3 regions of the Kribbella sp. NPDC003557 genome follow, and region 1 is predicted to be linked to each of the others. Evidence: riboswitches for the same ligand, from Rfam matches in the RefSeq annotation. Region 1 holds a riboswitch; each other region holds the start of a gene.

Evidence for each region. A riboswitch is a leader RNA that binds a small molecule or an ion and turns the genes downstream of it on or off. The one in region 1 is predicted to bind ZMP and ZTP.
Region 2: linked by a shared signal. The riboswitch ahead of ABZW60_RS25230 (tetrahydrofolate dehydrogenase/cyclohydrolase catalytic domain-containing protein) and the one ahead of ABZW60_RS32375 (5-aminoimidazole-4-carboxamide ribonucleotide transformylase) in region 1 are both predicted to bind ZMP and ZTP.
Region 3: linked by a shared signal. The riboswitch ahead of ABZW60_RS20945 (glycine hydroxymethyltransferase) and the one ahead of ABZW60_RS32375 (5-aminoimidazole-4-carboxamide ribonucleotide transformylase) in region 1 are both predicted to bind ZMP and ZTP.

What each region holds. Positions count from the first base shown of each region.
Region 1 covers NZ_JBEXMY010000008.1:182,539-189,665, reverse strand. Annotated here, with positions in the region: partial or broken gene ilvN (acetolactate synthase small subunit) at 86-589, opposite strand; gene ABZW60_RS32390 (acetolactate synthase large subunit) at 589-2,340, opposite strand; gene ABZW60_RS32385 (CHAP domain-containing protein) at 2,758-3,282, shown strand; gene ABZW60_RS32380 (class I SAM-dependent methyltransferase) at 3,358-4,086, shown strand; ZMP/ZTP riboswitch at 4,092-4,166, shown strand; gene ABZW60_RS32375 (5-aminoimidazole-4-carboxamide ribonucleotide transformylase) at 4,185-5,090, shown strand; gene ABZW60_RS32370 (MMPL family transporter) at 5,103-7,127, opposite strand, start outside.
Region 2 covers NZ_JBEXMY010000006.1:110,897-118,023, reverse strand. Annotated here, with positions in the region: gene ABZW60_RS25235 (phytanoyl-CoA dioxygenase family protein) at 1-801, shown strand, start outside; gene ABZW60_RS25230 (tetrahydrofolate dehydrogenase/cyclohydrolase catalytic domain-containing protein) at 798-1,649, opposite strand; ZMP/ZTP riboswitch at 1,670-1,754, opposite strand; gene ABZW60_RS25225 (nitroreductase family deazaflavin-dependent oxidoreductase) at 1,770-2,189, opposite strand; gene ABZW60_RS25220 (NUDIX hydrolase) at 2,252-2,869, opposite strand; gene prcA (proteasome subunit alpha) at 2,866-3,714, opposite strand; gene prcB (proteasome subunit beta) at 3,752-4,594, opposite strand; gene ABZW60_RS25205 (ubiquitin-like protein Pup) at 4,603-4,812, opposite strand; gene dop (depupylase/deamidase Dop) at 4,870-6,390, opposite strand; gene ABZW60_RS25195 (NUDIX domain-containing protein) at 6,464-6,964, shown strand; gene ABZW60_RS25190 (phosphotransferase) at 6,961-7,127, shown strand, end outside.
Region 3 covers NZ_JBEXMY010000005.1:59,833-66,959, forward strand. Annotated here, with positions in the region: gene ABZW60_RS20940 (acyl-CoA dehydrogenase family protein) at 1-1,000, shown strand, start outside; ZMP/ZTP riboswitch at 1,015-1,095, shown strand; gene ABZW60_RS20945 (glycine hydroxymethyltransferase) at 1,124-2,572, shown strand; gene ABZW60_RS20950 (DHA2 family efflux MFS transporter permease subunit) at 2,624-4,174, opposite strand; gene ABZW60_RS20955 (MarR family transcriptional regulator) at 4,238-4,708, shown strand; gene ABZW60_RS20960 (amidase) at 4,710-5,948, opposite strand; gene ABZW60_RS20965 (hypothetical protein) at 5,945-6,547, opposite strand; gene ABZW60_RS20970 (MFS transporter) at 6,563-7,127, opposite strand, start outside.

The DNA.
Region 1 (7,127 bases):
CCGGGTGCGAAGGCTGGCGATCAGCAGGTCGCGCCTGCACGTTCGGGGGTCCGGACTGGACGTGCGGCGGCGGCACCGGGACCGGTCGCAGGGTGCGGTCGGAGATGGAGCGGCTGCCCCGGCCGATCGCCACCATGCCGGACTGCACCAGCTCGCGGACGCCGAAGGGTTCCAGCACCCGGAGCATGGCTTCGAGTTTCTCGGGATTGCCGGTCGCCTCGATGGTGATCGCGTCCGGTGCCACGTCCACCACCTTCGCACGGAACAGCTGGACGGTCTCCAGCACCTGTCCGCGGGTCAGGGTGTCCGCCTTGACCTTGACCAGCAGCAGTTCGCGCTGGACCGTCTGCGTGGGCTCGAGTTCGACGATCTTGATCACGTTGACGAGCTTGTTGAGCTGCTTGGTGATCTGCTCCAACGGCTGCTCGTCCACGCTGACCGCGATGGTCATCCGGGACACCTCGGGGTGCTCGGTCGGACCGACCGCGAGGGAATCGATGTTGAACCCGCGGCGTGAGATCAGCGCCGCCACCCGGGCCAGCACACCGTGCTTGTTCTCGACCAGGATCGACAGTGTGTGCTTGCTCATCACAGTTCCTCGCTGTCCCAGGTCGGTGCCATGTCGCGGGCGATCTGGATCTCGTCGTTGCTGACGCCGGCGGCGACCATCGGCCACACCATCGCGTCGCGGTGCACCACGAAGTCGACGACCACCGGCGCGTCGGTGACCGCCATCGCCTTCTCGATGGTGGCGTCGACCGAGTCCTTGTCCGAGCAGCGCAGCCCGACGCCGCCCATCGCCTCGGCCAGCTTGGCGAAGTCCGGGATCCGGGCCGAGTGCAGGTCGGTGTTGGAGTACCGCTTGTCGTAGAACAGCGTCTGCCACTGCCGGACCATGCCCAGCGACTGGTTGTTGATCACGGCAACCTTGATCGGGATGCCCTCGAGCGCGCAGGTGACCAGCTCCTGGTTGGTCATCTGGAAGCAGCCGTCGCCGTCGATCGCCCAGACGGTCTTGTCCGGCCGCGCGACCTTGGCGCCCATCGCGGCCGGCACCGCGTACCCCATGGTGCCGAGACCGCCGGAGTTCAGCCAGTGGCCGGGCTTCTCGAAGGGCAGGAAGTGCGCGGACCACATCTGGTGCTGGCCGACGCCCGCGGTGTAGACGGCGTCCGGTCCGGCGATCTCGCCGATCCGCTTGATCACGTGCTGCGGCGACAGCGTGCCGTCCTCGGGCTCGTCGTACCCGAGCGGGTAGCGCGCGCGGACCGCGTCCAGCTGCTTGCGCCAGGCGTCGTACGACGGGGTGCGGCCGGTGTTCGCGATCTCGGTGCGCAGCGCCGCGATCAGGTCGGTGATGACCTCCTTGCAGTCACCCACGATCGGCACGTCGGCGGCCCGGTTCTTGCCGATCTCGGCCGGGTCGATGTCGGCGTGGATGACCTTCGCCTCCGGGGCGAACGAGTCGAGCCGGCCGGTGACGCGGTCGTCGAACCGGGCGCCCAGGCAGATCAGCAGGTCGGACCGCTGCAGCGCGCCGACGGCGGACACCGAGCCGTGCATCCCGGGCATCCCGAAGTGCAGCTCGTGGGTGTCCGGCAGGGCGCCGCGGGCCATCAGCGTGGTGACGACGGGGATGCCGAGCAGCTCGGCGAGGTCCTTGAGCTCGACACTGGCCTGCGCGCGGATCACGCCGCCGCCGACGTACAGCACGGGCTTCTCGGCCGCGGCGATCAGGCGGGCCGCCTCCCGCACCTGCTTCGGGTGCGGGCGGGTCACCGGCCGGTAGCCGGGCAGCGACAGCTCGGTCGGCCACTGGAAGTCGACGCCCTTGGTCTGCATCGCGTCCTTGGTCACGTCGACCAGCACCGGGCCGGGCCGGCCGGTGGAGGCGATGTGGAAGGCCTCGGCGATCGTGGTGGCGATCTCGTCCGGGTCGTTGACCAGGAAGTTGTGCTTGGTGATCGGCATCGTGATGCCGCGGATGTCGGCCTCCTGGAAGGCGTCCGTGCCGATCGCGGCGCTCGCGACCTGACCGGTGATCGCCACCAGCGGCACCGAGTCCATGTACGCGTCGGCGATCGGGGTCACCAGGTTCGTGGCGCCCGGCCCGGAGGTGGCCATGCAGACGCCGACCTTGCCGGACGCCGCGGCGTACCCCTGGGCGGCGTGGCCGGCGCCCTGCTCGTGACGTACCAGGATGTGGCGGATCTGGGTCGAGTCGAGCATCGGGTCGTACGCCGGGAGGATCGCGCCGCCCGGGATGCCGAAGACGGTGTCGACCCCGGCATGTTCCAGTGCGCGGATCAGAGCCTGTGCCCCGGTCAGCTGCTCACTCATGAGTGCCTTCCCTCAGTCAGTCACGCTGTTTTGCCTAAAAAAGCTGCACTGCTCGCGACCGATCCATCCTCGCTTGTGGCCGTTGTCACTGCGCTTCCGGGTCACGGATAGTCGCATTGGCAACAAAAAACCCCTTCCGCCGGGTTGGCTGAAGGGGCGCGCTCGACTCAGTGGTCGCGTCAGTCGGCGCGCCGCACAAGTACGAGGAGAATCGATCGCATGTAGGCATTATTCGCCGACACCCGGCGACCGGGTCAAGTTGGACCCGCCCACGTCCCAGTATCTGGGACGGCCGTCTTACGAACAGCGTGTCGGTAACTTGATGCCGCCGCAATGGCTCTGTGAGGTAAATCAGTCACATACTGAGGATGCGCGCACGAAGGTTTCCACCGCCCCCTCTCCAGATCGGAGTGACCCATGCGCCTCTCGGTACGACTGCTCGTGGCGGCAGTTCTCGTCGCCCTCTGCGGATCACTGTCGCTGACCGCCACCGCGGCCGACACCCGGACGACCATCGTGAACGCCGCCAACGGCGAGATCGGCCAGCAGGAGACGCCGCCGGGCAGCAACTGCAATCCGTACGGACCGTGCGAGGCCTGGTGCGCGCACTTCGCCACCTGGACCTGGCGGCAGGCCGGCATCGACATCCCCAACTACGGCTTCACCGGCGACATCTACACGTGGGGCCAGGGCAAGAGCCGCACCCACGACGGCGACACCGGGATGCAGCCGGGCGACATCGTGCTCTACGGCACCGGTCCCGACAACACCGACACCAGCGTGCACACCGGCGTGGTCGTTGCCGTCGGCACCGACGGGAGGATCACCACGGTCGAGGGCAACTCGGACAACGAGGTGCGCAAGCACGGGCCGTTCGATCCGCAGCACGCCGAGAGCGCCGGTCGCCCCGCCGACATCTACGCCTGGGTGTCCGCGGTCTGATCCCCTGATCGAGCCGGTGCGGAACTCGTCCCCCGCACCGGCTCCCCAACTGCCTGGTCCGCGGCAGGACCTAGCATGCGAAAGGTGACTGACGATCCGTACGGCGACGAGCAGCTGGTGCATCTCTACGACCTGGACAACCCGCCCGGCGACGACCACGCGTACTACCGGGCGCTGGCCGAGGGTGCGACGAAGGTCATCGACTTCGGCTGCGGCACCGGCATGCTGACCCGCTCCCTGGCCACACCGGGCCGGGCGGTGATCGGCATCGACCCGAGCCCGACGATGCTCGGCTACGCGCGCCGGCAGCCGGGCGCCGACGCGGTCACCTGGATCGACGGCGACCACCGGGTGGTGGAGCCCGCGGGCGACGCCGATCTCGTCGTCAGCAGCGGCAACACGATGATGCACGTCGCGGACCACCGGGCCGCGGCGACCGCCCTCGCCGCCGCGCTGCGTCCCGGCGGGATGTTCGCGTTCGAGTCGCGCAACCCGGCGGCCCGCGCGTGGGCGCAGTGGACCAGCGAGGCGACGTACGGCGAACGCGACACGGCGTTCGGACATCTGAAGGAATGGCTCGAGCTGATCGAGATCGCCGGCGGGCGGGTGGTGTTCGACGCGCACAACGTGTTCCCGGACGGCCACGACGCGGTCTACCGCAACGTCTTGTACTTCCGGTCGGCCGAGGAGATCACGACCGACCTGCTGCAGGCCGGATTCACCGACGTGACGATCGACAGCGGGTGGCACGGGCAGCCGCTCACCGCGGACGCGGCGCTGCTGGTCGTCCGGGCCACGAAGTAGTCTGGCCGTACCGCGACTGGCGAGGGTGGATCACCACCAGGGAGCGAAAGTACAGGGCGTCGTCCGCCTGGGCGCCTCCGATCGACTCGGAGGTCCCGATGCGCCTGCGGTACGGAACGAACCCTCATCAGACGGCGACGCTCGAGCACCCGCCGTTCACGGTCGTCGCCGGCGAACCGTCGTACATCAACATCCTCGACGCCCTGACCGGCTGGCAACTGGTGCGGGAGGCCGCGCACACGCTCGGAAAGCCGGCCGCTGCGTCGTACAAGCACGTCTCCCCCGCCGGCGCAGCCATCGGCGAGACGGCGGCGGAGGCATACACCCGGGCCCGCGACGCCGACCCGAAGTCGTCGTACGGCGACTTCGTGGCGGTCTCGCATCCGGTCGACCTCGAGCTGGCCGCGGTGCTGAAACGGGTCGTGTCGGACGGGATCATCGCGCCCGGGTACGACGAGGGCGTCGTCGAGATCCTGGCCGCGAAGAAGCGCGGGACCTACCTCGTGCTGGAGGTCGACCCGGCTTTCGAACCGCCCGCGGAGGAGGTCCGCGAGCTGTTCGGGGTCCGGCTGTCGCAGACGCGCGACGCACGGCCGTTGACCCGGGACCTGCTGGCCGACGAGGTGCCGGACGCCGCCGCGCGTGATCTGCTGCTGGGCATGATCGTCGCCCGGTACACCCAGTCCAACACCGTCGTGTTCGTGAAGGACGGGATGACGATCGGGGTCGGCGCCGGGCAGCAGTCACGGGTGGACTGCACCCGCCTCGCCGGCGAGAAGGCGACGCTGTGGTGGGCCCGCCACTCGGCCGATCCGCTGACCGGCGTGTCGATGGTCTCCGACGGCGCGTTGCCGTTCACCGACAACGTGGTGGAGGCCCAGCGCTACGGCGTCGCGCAGATCGCCGAGCCGGCCGGTTCGATCCGCTCACCCGAGGTCGCGGCAGCCTGTACGGCGGCCGGGATCACCTGGTCCCCGACCGGCGTACGGCTGTTCCGCCATTGATCACGGCACTGATCAGGGGGCCGAGCCGACCTTCTCCCTGGGGGCCGGGGGTGCCGGCGGCGGCCCGCCCTCGAGCTGGATGTCGGGCACGATGCGGTCCAGCCAGCGCGGCAGCCACCAGGCCCGCGGGCCGAGCAGTGTCATCACGGACGGGACCAGGATCATCCTGACGATGCTGGCGTCGATCAGGACGGCCACGGCCATGCCGACCGCCAGCATCTTCACCGTCGGGTCGTCGTCCAGGACGAAGCTCAGGAAGACCACGACCATGATCGCGGCCGCGGTGGTGATCACCCGCGCCGTCGCGCCGATCCCGATCGCCACCGCGCGGTGGCTGTCCCGGGTCGCGATCCAGGCCTCGTGCACCCGGGACAGCAGGAACACCTCGTAGTCCATCGACAGCCCGAACACGATCGCGAACATCAGCATCGGCACGAACGACGGGATCGGCACCTTCTCGTCGATGCCGACCAGCGACGATCCCCAGCCCCACTGGAAGACCGCGACGATCACCCCGTACGCGGCCCCGACCGACAACAGGTTGAGGATCGCGGCCTTCACCCCGATCAGCAGCGAGCGGAACGCGACCGTCAGCAGCACGAACGCGAGCAGCACCACGGCCCCGATCAGCCACGGCATCCGGCCGCCCACCTTCTCGGTGAAGTCGACGTACCCGGCGGTGGTGCCGACGACGTACGTCGGTTCCTTCTGGGCGGGCAGCACGTCGTCGCGGATCCGGCTGATCAGGTCCTCGGTCTCGGCCGACGACGGCGACGTGGTCGGGACGACGTTGATGATCGCGGTCGTCCCGGCGCTGTTCGTGGTCGGCTGCTGGACGGCGGCCACGCCCGGGGTCGTCTGCAGCGTCGACGCGAGCCCGCTGAGCACCGACTGCTTGTCGGCCGGACTCACCGACTCGAGCTGGACGACGACCGTCAGCGGACCGTTGGCCCCCGGACCGAAGCCCTGCGCGATCAGGTCGTACGCCTTGCGGCTGGAGTCCTCGGCCGGGTCGGTACCGGCGTCGAGCTGGCCGAGGTTCATCGACAGCAGCGGGATCGCCAGCACGAGCAGCACCACCGTGGCGGCGATGCCCCACGGCCAGGGCCGGGCGCTCACCATGCGCCCCCAGCGCGCGAACGCGCTCTGCTCGTGTTTGGCGTCCCGGCGTTCGTGTTCCTCCGCGCGGTGCTCGGCGATCGCCGACTCGTCCGCGAGACCGGCCTCGAGCTCGCGTTCCTCGGCGAGGTGATGCCGGTCCTTGCGGTTCAGGACCATCAGCTTCGCGAGTCCCAGCAGGGCGGGGATCAGCGTCAGCGCGGCCAGCACCGTGACGGCGACCACGATCGCCGACGACAGCCCGAGCGCGCCGACGAACGGTACGCCGGATACGTACAGGCCGAGGATCGCGATCACGACCGTCCCGCCCGCGACCAGGATCGCCGCACCGGAGGTGGACGCGGCCCGTCCCGCCGACTCGCCCACGCTCATCCCGTCGTCCAGCTGCTCACGATGGCGTGACACCAGGAAGAGTCCGTAGTCGATCGCGACCCCGAGGCCGAGCAACGTCGCGACCGTCGGCGCGGACACCGGGAACTGCTTCACGGCCGCCAGCAGGCCGAGGATCGCCAGTCCGCCGCCGACGCTGAAGACCGCCGCCAGCAGCGGGAGTCCGGCCGCGACGATCGACCGGAACATCAGGAACAGCAGTACCAGCGCGAGTCCGAGGCCGATCGCCTCCGACAACAGGTCGTCGGCCTGTTTCCCGATCTGCCCGGCGCCGCCGCCGTACTCGACCTGGAGGCCGGCCGCGCGGGCCGGCCCGACCGCCGCGTCGAGCTTGTCCAGGTACGAACTGTCGAGCGAGGCCGGGACCACCGAGAACGAGACCGGCGCGTTCACGATGCTGCCGTCCTTGGAGATGTACGCCGCCTGCGAGGTCGCCAGCGGGTCCACGGCGCTGACCACGTCGGGCAGTTCGGCGACCGCGTCCATCGACGACTTGACCTGCGCCGCGTGTTCGGCCACGGTGCCGGT
Region 2 (7,127 bases), on a different contig from region 1:
CAGGCGTTGTCACCCGGCCAGGTGACCGATCTCCACACCGCGGCCGAGCAACTGTGCCGCGGTGACCTCGGCGCCGTCGGCGGCGTTCCGGCCGCCCGACCCACAGACGCCGAGCCCACAGACGATGTCCTGCGCAGGTTCTTGTGCATCCACCATCCGCACAAGGTGTCCGACGCGGCCCTTGCCGCACTTCACGCCCCCAGCGTGGTCGAGGCGCTCACCGCTCTGATCGGGCCGAACGTGAAGGCGATGCAGTCGATGCTGTTCATCAAGCCCGAGGGCAAGCCGGGCCAGGCGTGGCACCAGGACGAGTTCTTCATCCCGACCAGGGACCGGTCGCTGACCGCCGCCTGGATCGCGCTCGACGACGCGACGGTGGAGAACGGCTGCCTCTGGGTGCTGCCCGGCTCGCATCAACGCGGCGTCATCTATCCCGACCGGGAGCAGGACGACCTCCGCTTCGACTGCACGGTGGAGGCGTTCGACTTCCCGTACTCCGACGACGACGCCGTACCGGTCGAAGTACCGGCAGGATCGGCGGTGATCTTCAACGGCTACCTCTTGCACCGATCACTGCCGAACACCGGCCGGCACGGACTCCGCCGCGCGCTCGCCAACCACTACATGAGCGCGGAGTCGCTGCTGCCCTGGCAGTCCGTGCCGGACGGCGTCCACGTCGGCAAGCACGACTACCGCGACATCGTGATGGTCGCCGGCACCGATCCGTACGCCTACAAGGGCATCGACGACATCGCCCGGCCGCACTCCCGTCCGGACAAGGACGGCGGCTGCGACCGCTAACCCAGCTGCGCCTCGGCGGCGTCGACCGTCTGCTCCAGCAGCAGGGCGATCGTCATCGGCCCGACCCCGCCCGGGACCGGCGTGATCAGCCGGGCGACCTCGGCCGCCTCCGCGAAGTGCACGTCGCCGACGTTGCCCTCGTTGTATCCGGCGTCGACCACCACCGCGCCCGGCTTCAGCCAGTCGCCGCGGACGAACTCCGCCTTGCCGACGGCCGCGATCAGGACGTCGGCGGTCCGGACCAGGTCCGGCAGGTCGCGGGTCCGGGAGTGCGCGTACGTGACGGTCGCGTTCGATGCCAGCAGCAACATGCCGGCCGGCTTGCCGAGGATCGGGCTGCGGCCGATGACGACCGCGTGCGCCCCTTCGAGCGGTACGTCGTACGCCGCCAGCAGCCGCATGATCCCGCCGGGCGTCGCGGACCGGAAGCCGGGGTCCCTGGTGTCATTGAACGCCATCGCCGCGAACGAGCGCATCGTCACGCCGTCGACGTCCTTCGCCGGGTCGATCGCCTCGAAGGCGGCCCGCTCGTCGATCTGTGCCGGCACCGGATGCTGCAGCAGGATCCCGTGCACGGCCGGGTCGTCGGACAGTTTGGTGATCTCCGCGACGAGTTCCTCGGTGGTCGTCGCGGCCGGCAGCACGACGCTGCGCGAAGCGATCCCGGCCTTCTTCGACCGGTTCTGCTTCATCCGCACGTAGGTCGCCGACGCCGGGTCGTCACCGACCAGGACGGTCGCCAGGCACGGCTGCACGCCGTACTGCTCCTGCACGACGCGGGCGCGGTCGGCGGCCTTGGCGACCATCCCGGCCGCGAGATCGGTCCCGATCATCAGATCAGCGGTCATCTGAAGCACTCCTCTGCGTTCGAAGGTGCCCAGGCGCGCGGCGAAGCCGGATGGCAGACCGTTCCCCGGTGGTCGTCCACCTCAGCGCCAGTCGCGGTCCGCTGTCAGGATACCGAGCGCTCAGGCGCGCTTCAGCGCGAGGACCGGGATGGTGCGGATCCCGGCGGTCTTGCGTTCGTAGTCGGCGAAGCCCGGGTAGCGTCGGGCCTGCTCGGCGTAGATGCGGTCGCGCTCGGCGCCGGTCACCTCGCTGACGACGACCTCGTACGTCTCGGTGCCGACCTCGACGGTGCCCTTACCGGCCGCGACGAGGTTGCGGTACCACTCCGGGTTGGTGGGGGCTCCGCCCTTGCTGGCGAAGACGTAGATGACACTCGGGTCGGTCTCGTCGGCCAGGTACATCGTCGGGGCGACGTACTCCTGTCCGCTCTTGCGGCCGTAGTGGTGCAGCAGCACCATCGGAGCGCCCTCGAACTGGCCTCCGACCTTGCCGTCGTTCGTCCGGAACTCCGTGATGACGTTCGCGTTCCAGTCGCTCATATCGTTGTCCTCCGCAGATGTGCTAGAGCAAGCCTGCGTGGTCCAACGCCAGATAGGCGGCATCAATTCCAGTCATCGCACCCGGAGTGCGCAGCTCGGCACGGAACGCGTCCACGGTCAGCTCCACCGGGACACAGTCCTCGGTCTCGTCCAGCTGCTGCTTCCCGTCCGGGCGGCAGCCGTGCGATCGCGACGTACTTGCGGTACGTCGAGGAGGCGCCGGACCACTGCCAGCCGACCACGTCGAGCGTCTCGCAGGTGTAACCGGTCTCCTCCTCGAGCTCCCGTGCACCTGCGAGGGCGACGTCCTCGCCGGGCTCGACCAGGCCGCCGGGCAGATTCGTGACCACGGCATCGGGACCGGCCCGGAACATCCGGATCGTGACGATCCGGCCCTCGGGTGTCAACGGCAGCACGGTCACACCTGCGGTGATCCCGTCGGCGGACTTCGGGCCGAGGACGTCCCAGTCGACCTCGCGCCCGTCCGGCAGCCGGTACCGCCGGAGGCTCACACTCAGGAACCGGTTGAAGCCAGGCTCCTCCCCCACGAGCACCCACGGCCCGGGGTCCCCATCCCGGAACTCTCCCGGAGGCGCCGCGACGGCGCCGGCCGACCGGCCGTCAGACGGCGCAGCCGCCACCTCGTCGGTGGCGGCTGCGTCGTCGAGCTGGTCCGTCACAGGGGACGGTCGGTGTCGGGATCCTCCGGCGGTGCGACCGGTGCGTCGTCCTCCGGCGGGGCGGTCGGAGCTTCGTCGGTCGACGACTCCCCTGACGCCTCGGACTTGCCCTCGCCCTCGGCGGGCTCCGTCGGCGCCTCGGCCGGACGGGACTCGCTCAGGATGCCGGCCAGCGTCTCCTCGGACATCCGCTTGAACTTGCGCACCTGGGACCGGGTGCGGTCCAGGACCGCGACCTCGAGCTGGTCCGGCGTCAGCTCCCGGACCTCGGTGCCGTCGTGGCCGAGCGCGTCCACCGCGAGCCGGAGCGCGCCGGCCAGCGAGATGCCCTCGGTGTAGTGCTCGCCGACGTAGTCCGCGACCTGGTCGGCCGGGCCGCCCATCACGGCGTACCCACGGACGTCGGCGATGGAGCCGTCGTACGTGAGCCGGTAGATCTGGTCCTCGGCCGCGCTGGTGCCGATCTCGGCGACCAGGATCTCGACCTCGAGCGGCTTCTCGCCGCCGGAGGAGAAGATCGCGCCGAGGGTCTGGGCGTAGGCGTTGGCCAGCGCCCGGCCGGTGACGTCGCGCCGGTCGTAGGAGTACCCCCGCATGTCGGCGAGCCGGACGCCGGCGATCCGCAGGTTCTCGAACTCGTTGTAGCGCCCGACGGCGGCGAAAGCCATCCGGTCGTAGATCTCGGCCACCTTGTGCAGCGCGGGCGACCGGTTCTCCGCGACGAACAGGATGCCGTCGGCATATTGCAGCGCGATCGCGCTGCGGCCCTTGGCGATGCCTTTGCGGGCGAAGTCCGCCCGGTCCCGCATCAGCTGCTCGGGCGAGACGTAGAAGGGAACGCTCATCGAAGGTGTCGTCCTCGTCAGTTGATCGGGGTCAAGGTCAGGTCAGGGACGCCGAGGCCGGGCCGTCGGGGCGCTGGTGCCGCTGGCTCCAGGCCGCGTCGACGAGCGTCGCCACCTCGTCCTCCGGCAGCCGCCGGTAACCGTCCGCGGTGACCACGCCGACCACCGGGAAGATCCGCCGGAGCATGTCCGGGCCGCCCGTCGCCGAGTCGTCGTCGGCCGCGTCGATCAGGGACTGGATCGCCACCGTCGCGCAGTCGGTCTCGGACAGGTCCTCGCGGTACAGCTTCTTCAGCGCGCCGCGGGCGAACAGCGAGCCCGAGCCGACGCTGTGGAAGTGGGTCTCCTCGTAACGACCGCCGGTCGGGTCGTAGGAGAAGATCCGGCCGCCCTTGATGTCCTCGTCGTAGCCCGCGAACAGCGGCACCACGGTGAGGCCCTGCATCGCCATCGGCAGGTTGCCGCGGATCAGCGCGCTGAGCCGGTTGGCCTTGCCGTCGAGGCTCAGGGTGGCGCCCTCGAGCTTCTCGTAGTGCTCCAGCTCGACCTGGAACAACCGGACCATCTCGATCCCGAAGCCGGCCGAGCCGGCGAACGCGACCGCCGAGTACTCGTCGGCGGGGAACACCTTCTCGATGTCACGCTGGGCGATGATGTTGCCCATCGTGGCCCGCCGGTCGCCGGCCATGATCACGCCACCGGGGAAGGTGGCCGCCACGATCGTCGTGCCGTGCGGGACTTCGCTGGACAGGTCACCCTGGCCCAGCGACCGTCGTCCGGGCAGCAGGTCGGGCGCGTGCCCGGCCAGGAAGTCCATGAACGACGAGCCGCCCGGGGTCAGGAAGGCTTCCGGCAGCCGGCCGGAGGCATCAGATGTCATCGAGCGGTTCACTCCCCACCCTTTTGCACGAAACCGCGGACGAACTCCTCGGCGTTCTCCTCGAGCACCTCGTCGATCTCGTCCAGGATCGAGTCGACATCCTCGTCGAGTCGCTCTTTCCGCTCCTGGACGTCCTCCGACGCCTCGACCTGCTCGACCTCTTCCTCGGTCGACGAACGCTTCGGCTGCTTGTGCTGCTGACCGCCGTCCTTCGCCATGACAAACACCTCCTAGAACCGCTGGGAGGGCCGCCCAACCGACCCTCAAGAGCGACCCTACCCGGCCGCACCCCCAGTAATGGTGCGAACCAGGTCACTGGCGGTGTCGCATTGGTCAAGAAGTGCCCCGACATGCGCTTTCGTGCCCCGCAACGGGTCGAGGGTCGGGATCCGCTGCAGCGACTCCTTGCCCGGCAGATCGAAGATCACCGAGTCCCAGGAGGCGGCCGCGACCTGCGGCGCGTACTGCTGCATGCAGCGGCCGCGGAAGTACGCCCGGGTGTCGGTCGGCGGGTGCGCGACCGCCATCCGGATCTCCTCGTCGGTGACGAGCCGTTGCATCCGCCCCGACTTCACCAACTTGTAATACAGGCCCTTGTCCGGGCGGAGATCGGCGTACTGCAGATCGACGAGGTGCAGCTTGGAGTCGTCCCACTCGAGGCCGTCGCGATCCCGGTAGGACTGGAGCAGTTTGTACTTCGCGACCCAGTCGAGCTGGTCGGACAGCTTCATCGGGTCGGTCGCGAGCTGGTCGAGCACCTGCTCCCAGCGGTGCAGGACGTCCTTGGTCTGCCGGTCCGCGTCGTCGCCGTACTTGTCCTCGACATACTTGCGGGCCTGCTCCAGATACTCCGTCTGGAGCTGGACGGCGGTGATCTTGCGGCCGTCCTTGAGCGTCAGCAGATGCGTGCAGGTCGGGTCGTGGCTGACCTCGTGCAGCGCGGTCACCGGCCGGTCGACGCCGAGGTCGTCGGTCAGCCAGCCGTCCTCGATCATCGCCAGCACCAGCGACGTCGTCCCGACCTTCAGGTACGTCGAGATCTCCGACAGGTTCGCGTCGCCGATGATCACGTGCAGCCGGCGGTAGCGGTCCGGATTCGCGTGCGGCTCGTCGCGGGTGTTGATGATCGGCCGCTTCAGCGTCGTCTCCAGGCCGACCTCGACCTCGAAGTAGTCCGCCCGCTGGCTGATCTGAAACCCGTGCGCGGCGCCGTCCTGGCCGATCCCGACCCGGCCGGCGCCGGTGACCACCTGGCGGCTCACGAAGAACGGCGTCAGGTGCCGCACGATCGACGCGAACGGCGTCGAGCGGCGCATCAGGTAGTTCTCGTGCGAACCGTACGACGCGCCCTTGTTGTCGGTGTTGTTCTTGTAGAGGTTCAGCTGCGGCGCACCGGGGATCAGCCGGGCCTGCCGCGCGCCTTCCATGATCACCAGCTCGCCGGCCTTGTCCCACACCACCGCGTCGCGCGGGTTCGTCGTCTCGGGGGCCGAGTACTCCGGGTGGGCGTGGTCGACGTAGAGCCGCGCGCCGTTGGTGAGGATCACGTTCGCCAGGCCGGTCTCCTCGTCGGTGAGCTGGCTGGAGTCGGCCACCTCCCGGCTCAGGTCGAAGCCGCGCGCGTCCCGCAGTGGGTGCTCCTCGTCGAAGTCCCACCGGGTCTTGCGCGCGAGCGGCTGCGTCTGGGCGTAGCCGTTCACCACCTGGCTCGAGGTCAGCATCGGGTTGGCCCCGGGCTGGCCCGGAACCGAGATCCCGAATTCGGTCTCGGTTCCCATGATCCGCCGAACACTCATGGAGTTGAGCCTACGCGGTACCGGCGACGAAATGGGTTGCTGTGTCCACAGGGTTACCTGTGAGACTGCGCCCATGGACGAATTGGTGGCGATTCTTGACGACGACAACCAAGTCACCGGATCGGTGCCCCGATCGGTCATGCGCCGGGACAACCTGCGACACTCCGCGACCGGCGTGGTCGTCCGGAATTCGGCCGGCGACCTCTACGTGCACCGGCGGACGACCACCAAGGACGTGTACCCGGGCCGCTACGACTTCGCCGCGGGCGGCGTGGTCGCGGCCGGCGAGGACCCGTACCACGCCGTCGTCCGGGAGCTGGAGGAGGAGCTCGGGATCTCCGGTGTGGAGCTGACGCGGCTGCCGGAGGGCGACTACGCCGACGAGAACACGCGGTACCACGCGTACCTGTACGCGTGTGTCTGGGACGGACCGGTGCGGCATCAGCCGGAGGAGGTCGAGTGGGGTGACTGGATGTCCCCTGCGGACCTGGTCGCCAAGTTCGACGACCCGTCGTGGCCGTTCATGCCGGACACCGTCGGACTGCTCGGCGACTATGTCCGAGACCTGGTATGACGATCGTCGAGGGCTGGGACAGCCACGCCTGGATCGACGGCCCGTGGATCCACCGTTCACCGCGCCGCCCGGAGGTCCGGCCCCGGCTGCTCGCCGAGGTCACGCTCCTCCCCTGGCTCGCCCCTCAGCTGCCGCTGCCGGTGCCTGTGCCCGAGCTGACGGC
Region 3 (7,127 bases), on a different contig from region 1:
GCACAAGTGGTTCTGCTCGGCGCCGCAGGTGGACGTGTTCCTGGTCCTGGCGCAGGCGCCGGACGGGCTGAGCTGCTTCGTCGTACCGCGGGTTCTTGCCGATGGCAACCGGAACCCGTTCGCGCTGCAGCGGTTGAAGGACAAGCTCGGGAACCGCTCGAACGCGTCGTCGGAGGTCGAGTTCCACGGCACCATCGGGTACCGGCTGGGTGACGAGGGCGCCGGGGTGCGGACGATCATCGAGATGGTGGCGGCGACGCGGCTGGACTGTGTGCTGGGGTCGGCCGCGCTGCAGCGGCGGGCGCTCGTGGAGGCCGTCTGGCACACGCGGCATCGGTCGGCGTTCGGTGGGTTGCTGGCGGACAAGCCCGCGATGCAGAACGTGCTCGCGGATCTCGCCATCGAGAGCGAGGCAGCAACGGCCCTGGGAATGCGGTTGGCGGCGGCCGTGGACGCTGCGACCGGCGGCGCCGCACAGCAGGCGGCCTTTCGGCGGATCGCTCTGCCGCTCGCGAAGTTCTGGGTGTGTAAGCGGACGCCGTTCATGGTGGCGGAGGCGCTCGAGTGTCTCGGCGGGAACGGGTACGTCGAGGAGTCGGGCTTGCCGCTGCTCTACCGGGAGTCGCCGCTGAACTCGATCTGGGAGGGGTCGGGGAACGTGAACGCCCTCGACGTCCTGCGGGCGCTGCGCAGGCCCGAGTCGCTCGACGCGTGGCTGACCGAGATGGCCGCCGTACAGGGTGCGGACCAGCGGCTGGACGCGGCGGTGAACGACGTACTGCAAGCGCTTGCTGACATCGAGAACGCCGAAGCCGGCGCGCGGCGGCTGGCCGCGCTGATGGCCCTGTGCCTGCAAGCCTCCCTGCTGATCCGGCACTCGACGCCCGAGGTCGCGGACGCGTTCGTGGCGTCCCGGCTGGCCAAGGACTGGGGTGGGGTGTTCGGCACGCTGCCGAGGACGACGCCGTTCCAGCAGATCGTCGACCGCGCGATAGGGTGACTATGCCTTTTCTTTAGGGCAGTCGCGACTGGCGCGCTAGGTGGAGAACCACCGGGGAGCGAAGAACGCGGGCACCGTGCGCCTGGGTGCCGGCGACCCACTGCAACCGCAGGAGAGACAACGATGACTCAACCTTTCGACGCCGCCGCCGCGTCGGCCGCGTACAACAACGCGCTGCAGGTGATCGCCGCGGTGGAGCCCACCATCGCCGGCGCCATCAGGGCCGAGCTGGCCGACCAGCGGTCCTCGCTGAAGCTGATCGCGAGTGAGAACTACGCCTCCCCCGCCACCTTGCTCACGATGGGCAACTGGCTGTCGGACAAGTACGCCGAGGGCACCATCGGGCACCGCTTCTACGCCGGCTGCCAGAACGTCGACACCGTCGAGCAGACCGCGGCCGACCACGCCCGGGCCCTGTTCGGCGCCCCGCACGCCTACGTCCAGCCGCACTCCGGCATCGACGCGAACCTGGTCGCGTTCTGGGCGATCCTGGCCCAGCGGATCGAGTCCCCGGCGCTGGCCGAGGCGGGCGCGAAGCACGTCAACGACCTGACCGAGGACGACTGGACCAAGCTCCGCAAGGCGCTCGGCGACCAGAAGATGCTCGGCATGTCGCTGGACGCGGGCGGTCACCTGACGCACGGCTTCCGGCCGAACATCTCCGGCAAGATGTTCAACCAGCACTCCTACGGCACCGACCCGGAGACCGGGCTGCTGGACTACGACGAGGTGGCCCGCAAGGCCCGCGAGTTCAAGCCGCTGATCCTGATCGCCGGCTACTCGGCGTACCCGCGGAAGGTGAACTTCGCGAAGATGCGCGAGATCGCCGACGAGGTCGGCGCGACCCTGATGGTCGACATGGCGCACTTCGCCGGCCTGGTCGCGGGCAAGGTGTTCACCGGCGACTTCGACCCGGTCCCGCACGCGCACGTCACGACGACCACGACCCACAAGTCGCTGCGCGGTCCGCGCGGCGGCATGGTCCTGTGCCAGCCGGAGTACGCCGATTCGGTCGACCGCGGCTGCCCGATGGTCCTCGGCGGTCCGCTCAGCCAGACGATGGCCGCGAAGGCCGTGGCGCTGGCCGAGGCGCGGCAGCCCTCGTTCCAGCAGTACGCGCAGGCCGTCGCCGACAACGCGGTCACGCTCGCCGAGGGTCTGATGAAGCGCGGCGTGAAGCTGGTCACCGACGGCACCGAGAACCACCTGGTCCTCCTCGACGTCTCGTCGTACGGCATCACCGGCCGGCAGGCCGAGTCGGCGCTGCTCGACGCGGGTATCGTCACCAACCGCAACGCGGTCCCGCGCGACCCGAACGGCGCCTGGTACACCTCCGGCGTCCGGATCGGTACGCCGGCGCTGACCACCCGCGGCTTCGGCGCCGACGAGTTCGACCGGGTCGCCGAGCTGATCGTCGACGTGCTGTCCGCGACGACGCCGACGACCACGTCCGCGGGCGCGCCGTCCAAGGCGAAGTACGTCCTGGCCGACGGCGTCGCCGACAAGACCAAGGCCGCCTCGGCCGAGATGCTCGACAAGTTCCCGCTGTACCCGGGCCTCGAGCTCAGCTGACACACGAAGCAGCGCCCGCTCCCCCGAAGGAGCGGGCGCTGTGTCTTGTGGTCAGGAGTCCTGCACTCCCATCAGCACGTCCTGCGAGGGCTTTGCGGCGCGCTTCGGCATCAGGACGGCCGCGAGGACGGCGCCGGCGACGGCGATGGCGGCGGAGACCCACATCGTGGTGTTCAGGCTGGTGAGGAAGGCGTCCCGCACGGTGTTCGCGAGGTCGGCTGACCCGGTCTTCGCGGCCACCGCGAGTCCGCCGCCGAGGCTCTTCTCGACCGCGTCCGCGGCCTGCGCCGGGAGACCCGTCGTGTCCACGTTGTTCCGGTAGACCGAGTTCAGGACTGTGCCCAGTACGGCGACCCCGACCGTGCCGCCGACCTGGCGGAACGCCTGCAGCAGGCCCGATCCGGTGCCGGCCCGCTCCGGGTCGAGGACGCCGAGCGCCGCGTTCATTGCCTGCGGCATCGAGCACCCGAGGCCGAACCCGACCACGGCGAACCAGATCGCGGTGTAGCCGTACCCGGTGCCGAGGTCGGTGAAGGCGCCGAGCACGAAGCCGACGGCCATGACCGCGAAACCGGTCATCACCACGAGCCGCGTGCCGGCGCGGGCCTCGACCGGTTCGGCCAGCTTGGCGCCGACCGTCATACCGCCGATGAACGGCAGCAGCTTCAGCCCGGTGTGCAGCGCGTCGGACCCGTTGATGCCCTGGAAGTACTGCGGCATCGTGAACAGCAACCCGAAGATCGCGAACACCGACACCGTCAGCAGCACGGCGCCGCCGGTGAAGACCCGCTCGCTGAACAGCCGCAGCTCGATCAGCGGCCCGGTCGCCCGCCGCTGCCAGAGCAGGAATCCGGCGATCAGCACGACGGCCAGCCCGAGGAAGACGACGGTCACGCTGTCACCCCAGGACGTCTCGCCGGCCTTGGTCACGCCGTACACCAGAGCGGCCAGACCCGCACTGGACAAGACGATGCCGGGCCAGTCGATGGCCGGACTGTTCGCGCTGCGGCTCTCCGGGACGAGCAGCGTGACGGCGAGCGCGGCGAGGAACGCGATCGGCACGTTGATGACGAAGATCCACTGCCAGCCGGCGTGGTCGAGCAGCAGGCCGCCGACGATCGGGCCGAGCGGCATGCCGATGCTGTTGGCGACGACGAAGAACCCGATCGCCTTCTTCCGCTCCTCGGCGGTGCGGAACAGCACGGTGATCAGCGACAGCGCGACCGGGACGATCATGGCCGCGCCGATCCCGAGGAAGGCGCGGGCGGCGATCAGCCGGCCGGCCGAGTCCGACAGCGCGCAGGCCACGGACGCCAGCCCGAACAGCGACAGCGCGATCGCGATGATCCTGCGCCGCCCGTACCGGTCGCCGAGCAGGCCGGCCGGCAGCAGCAGCGCGGCCAGCACCAGGTTGTAGCTGTTCGCCATCCACTGCAGCTGGCTGGTGGACGCGTCCAGGTCCTGGGCGAGCGTCGGCAGGGCGACGTTGAGCACGGTGGTGTCCAGGCCGAGCACGAGGACGGCGAGACACAGTGCGATGAGGACACCGAAACGCCGGGCGCCGGTGAGGGCCGGCTGAGAGGTGCCGATGGTCGAGGTCATGAAATTCAAAATATCAGAAGTCTGTGATAGTTGCGATAGATCAAATTACTGTAAGCTTCAACCATGGTGGAGGAACCCAGTCGGGAGGCAGTCAGTCAGTTCGTCGAGCGGTTCGCGGGCGTGCTGGCGAACAGCGGCGTACCGACGATGTCGGCGCGGGTGATGGGCGCGATGCTGGTGAGCCCGACCGGGACGATGACGGCGGCCGAGCTCGCCGAGTCGCTGAAGATCAGCCAGCCGGCGGTGTCCGGCGCCGTACGGCAGTTGCTGCAGGTGTCGTTCATCTCCCGCGAGCGGCTGCCGGGATCCCGCAAGGACCACTACCGGATCCGCGAGGACGTCTTCGCGGCGATCCTCGAGCGGCGCAACCTGGCCCTCAGCGAGTGGGAGTCGACCAGCCGCTCCGGCGCGTCCCTGTTCGGCGAGGACTCCCCCGTCGGCCGCCGCCTGACCGAGGCGGCCGACTTCTTCGCCTTCATCCACGCCGACATGGACCAGATGATCAAGAACTGGCGCTCGGAGCACCCACGCTGAATCAGTGCGCCGCGCAGATCGGGGGCGGCGGGAGGCTTGCCTGCAGGTGCCTGGCCGCGGCGAGCGCGACGGCGTCGGCGCCGTGGGGCGCGACGACCTGCATCCCGACCGGGAGCCCGCTCGACAGACCGGCCGGGACGCTCACCGCGGGGTGGCCGGTCACGTTGAACACCCAGCACGGATCGCCGGTGACGATGCTCTCCTCGTGCTGGTCGTAGCCGTGGGCAACGGTCAGCGTCGTCGGTGTGATCAGTACGTCGACCTCGGCGAACAGGCGGCCGAGCGCAGCGTTGTTGTGGTCACGGATCTCACGAGCACGGTCGGCAGCGGCGGCCTCCACGCCGCGGCCGTTGTCGAGCGCTGACAGGACCGGCCATGCCTCGTCCGTGGGCGCGAGCTCCAGCGGTACGGCGACGACCTCGACGTCCGCCGCGGCCAGGCGTTCACGGAGCACGTGGTCGACGCCTTCGTCTGCGGGACAGGCGCCGAGTGTGGAGAAGTACGCGACCCGCCACCGCCGCGCGGGCTCAATTGGTACGGGCCAGTGCGGCAGGGCAGACGGATCGAGATGGTGCGGGCCGCTGGCGATGCTCGTCGCGAGGATGACGTCGTCGAGATCCGCGCCGACCACGCCGGCCGTCGTCAGCCCGCCCGACCCGCGACCGCCCGACCCGCGACCGCCCGACCCACGCCCACCCGACCCACGCCCACCCGGCCGTGGGACCCGGCCGTATGTGCCCTTGAACCCGACGATCCCGCAGAACGATGCCGGGATCCGCAAGGATCCGCCGCTGTCCCCACCGGTCGCGATCGGTACGACGCCTGCCGCGACCGCCGCCGCTCCCCCGGCGGTCGAGCCACCGGGTGATCGCGCCGGATCCCAAGGATTCCGCGTGTACTCCTGCCCGTTCCACCCGAACGTCAGCGAGACGGCGCCCGGCCGGGCCCGCGTCGACCACCCGATCGGGATCGCTCCCGTCGCGATCAGGCGCTCCAGGATCGGCGACTCGGGCGGTGTCCGCGCCTTGATCAGGAACGGTACGCCCGCCAGCAATCCGGTCGGCTCCAACCGCTCCGCGGCACGCCGCGCCCCGTCCGCGTCAAGCGCCTCGAGGAAGTGCAACACCGGATCGAGCCGCCGAGCCGCCTCGAGAGCCCGCTCCACAACCTCCACCGCGCTGACGTCCCCGGACCGCACCGACGCCGCGATCTCCCGAGCCCGCCGGGGTAGGTGGTTCATCCGGCAACGAGCGTGTAGGCGAAGGCGAGACGGCGGTCCAGCCAGGCGGCCTTGATCGTGATCGACTTGGTTGCTTCGGACAACATGACGACGTCGTCGCCGGCGCGCCACTCCAGCACGCGTTCCTTGGTCGGCTGGTCACCGCCCTCGGCGCCGAAGCCGGTGAGCGCGTCGAGTACACCGGTGAACAGCCGCCCGGCGGCCTTCTCCGCGAGTTGCTTCGCGTCGCCGCTCAGCCACTCGGTCCGCCCGATCACCTCGACCTGACCGGGCTGCTCGATCCGCCAGTTCGGGCGAAGCAGCGGCCGGGTCGACGGGATCCGGGTGACGGTTCCAAGAGGGGCCGCCCCGGCGTCCTGAACGGTCCAGGTGTTGTCGCCCGACGGGACCGCCATGCAGAGCAGCTGCGTCAGCCCGGCGTCGAGGAACAGCGAGTGATCCGGCCCGACGTACGCGCACGCCGCGAGCACCCGCTCGTCCTTGCCACCCTGCGGGACCCGGATCGCCTTCGGTCCCCACCCGATCTTCTTGCGCTTGCGGGTGGCCGGCAGCTCGACCGTGCCGACGGTGAACTCACGGACGCTCTCCCAGCCGGACACCCGCGCGAGTTTACGTCAGCGATCGACGCGGGCCGCCGCCCACAGCACCAGCGCGGCGAACAATGCGGCGACCAGCACGCAGGCGACCGGAATGCTCGAGAAGCTGATCAGGGCGCCGAAGCCGGTCATCGCGACGGGCATCAGCGCCTCGTCCGACAGGTTCACGATGCTGAAGCTGCGCCCGAGGTACGCCGGATCGACCGACTGCTGGAACGCCGCCGACAGCTGCGCCGACGCGATCCCGGCGGTGCAGCCGATCATCGCCATCGCGACGAAGACGCCGAGCTTCGGCATCAGCCCGATCATCGCGCAACCGGCCGCCTGGACGACGAGGGCGAGCAGGCCCGACCGCGCCAGGTCGGCCGGCTTCCACCGCATCGCCACCAGCGCGCCGGCCGCGGCCGCGACCCCGGAGCACGCCTCGAACCAGCCGAACCAGGCCGAGCCCCAGCCCGCCGAGTGCGTGCGCTGCACCAGACCGACCGCGAGGATCGGACCGACGCACAGGTTCAGCCCGGAGAACGCGATCACCAGCGTGCGCGCCCGGACGTCACGCTTCAGGTAGGCGAAGCCCTCGCGG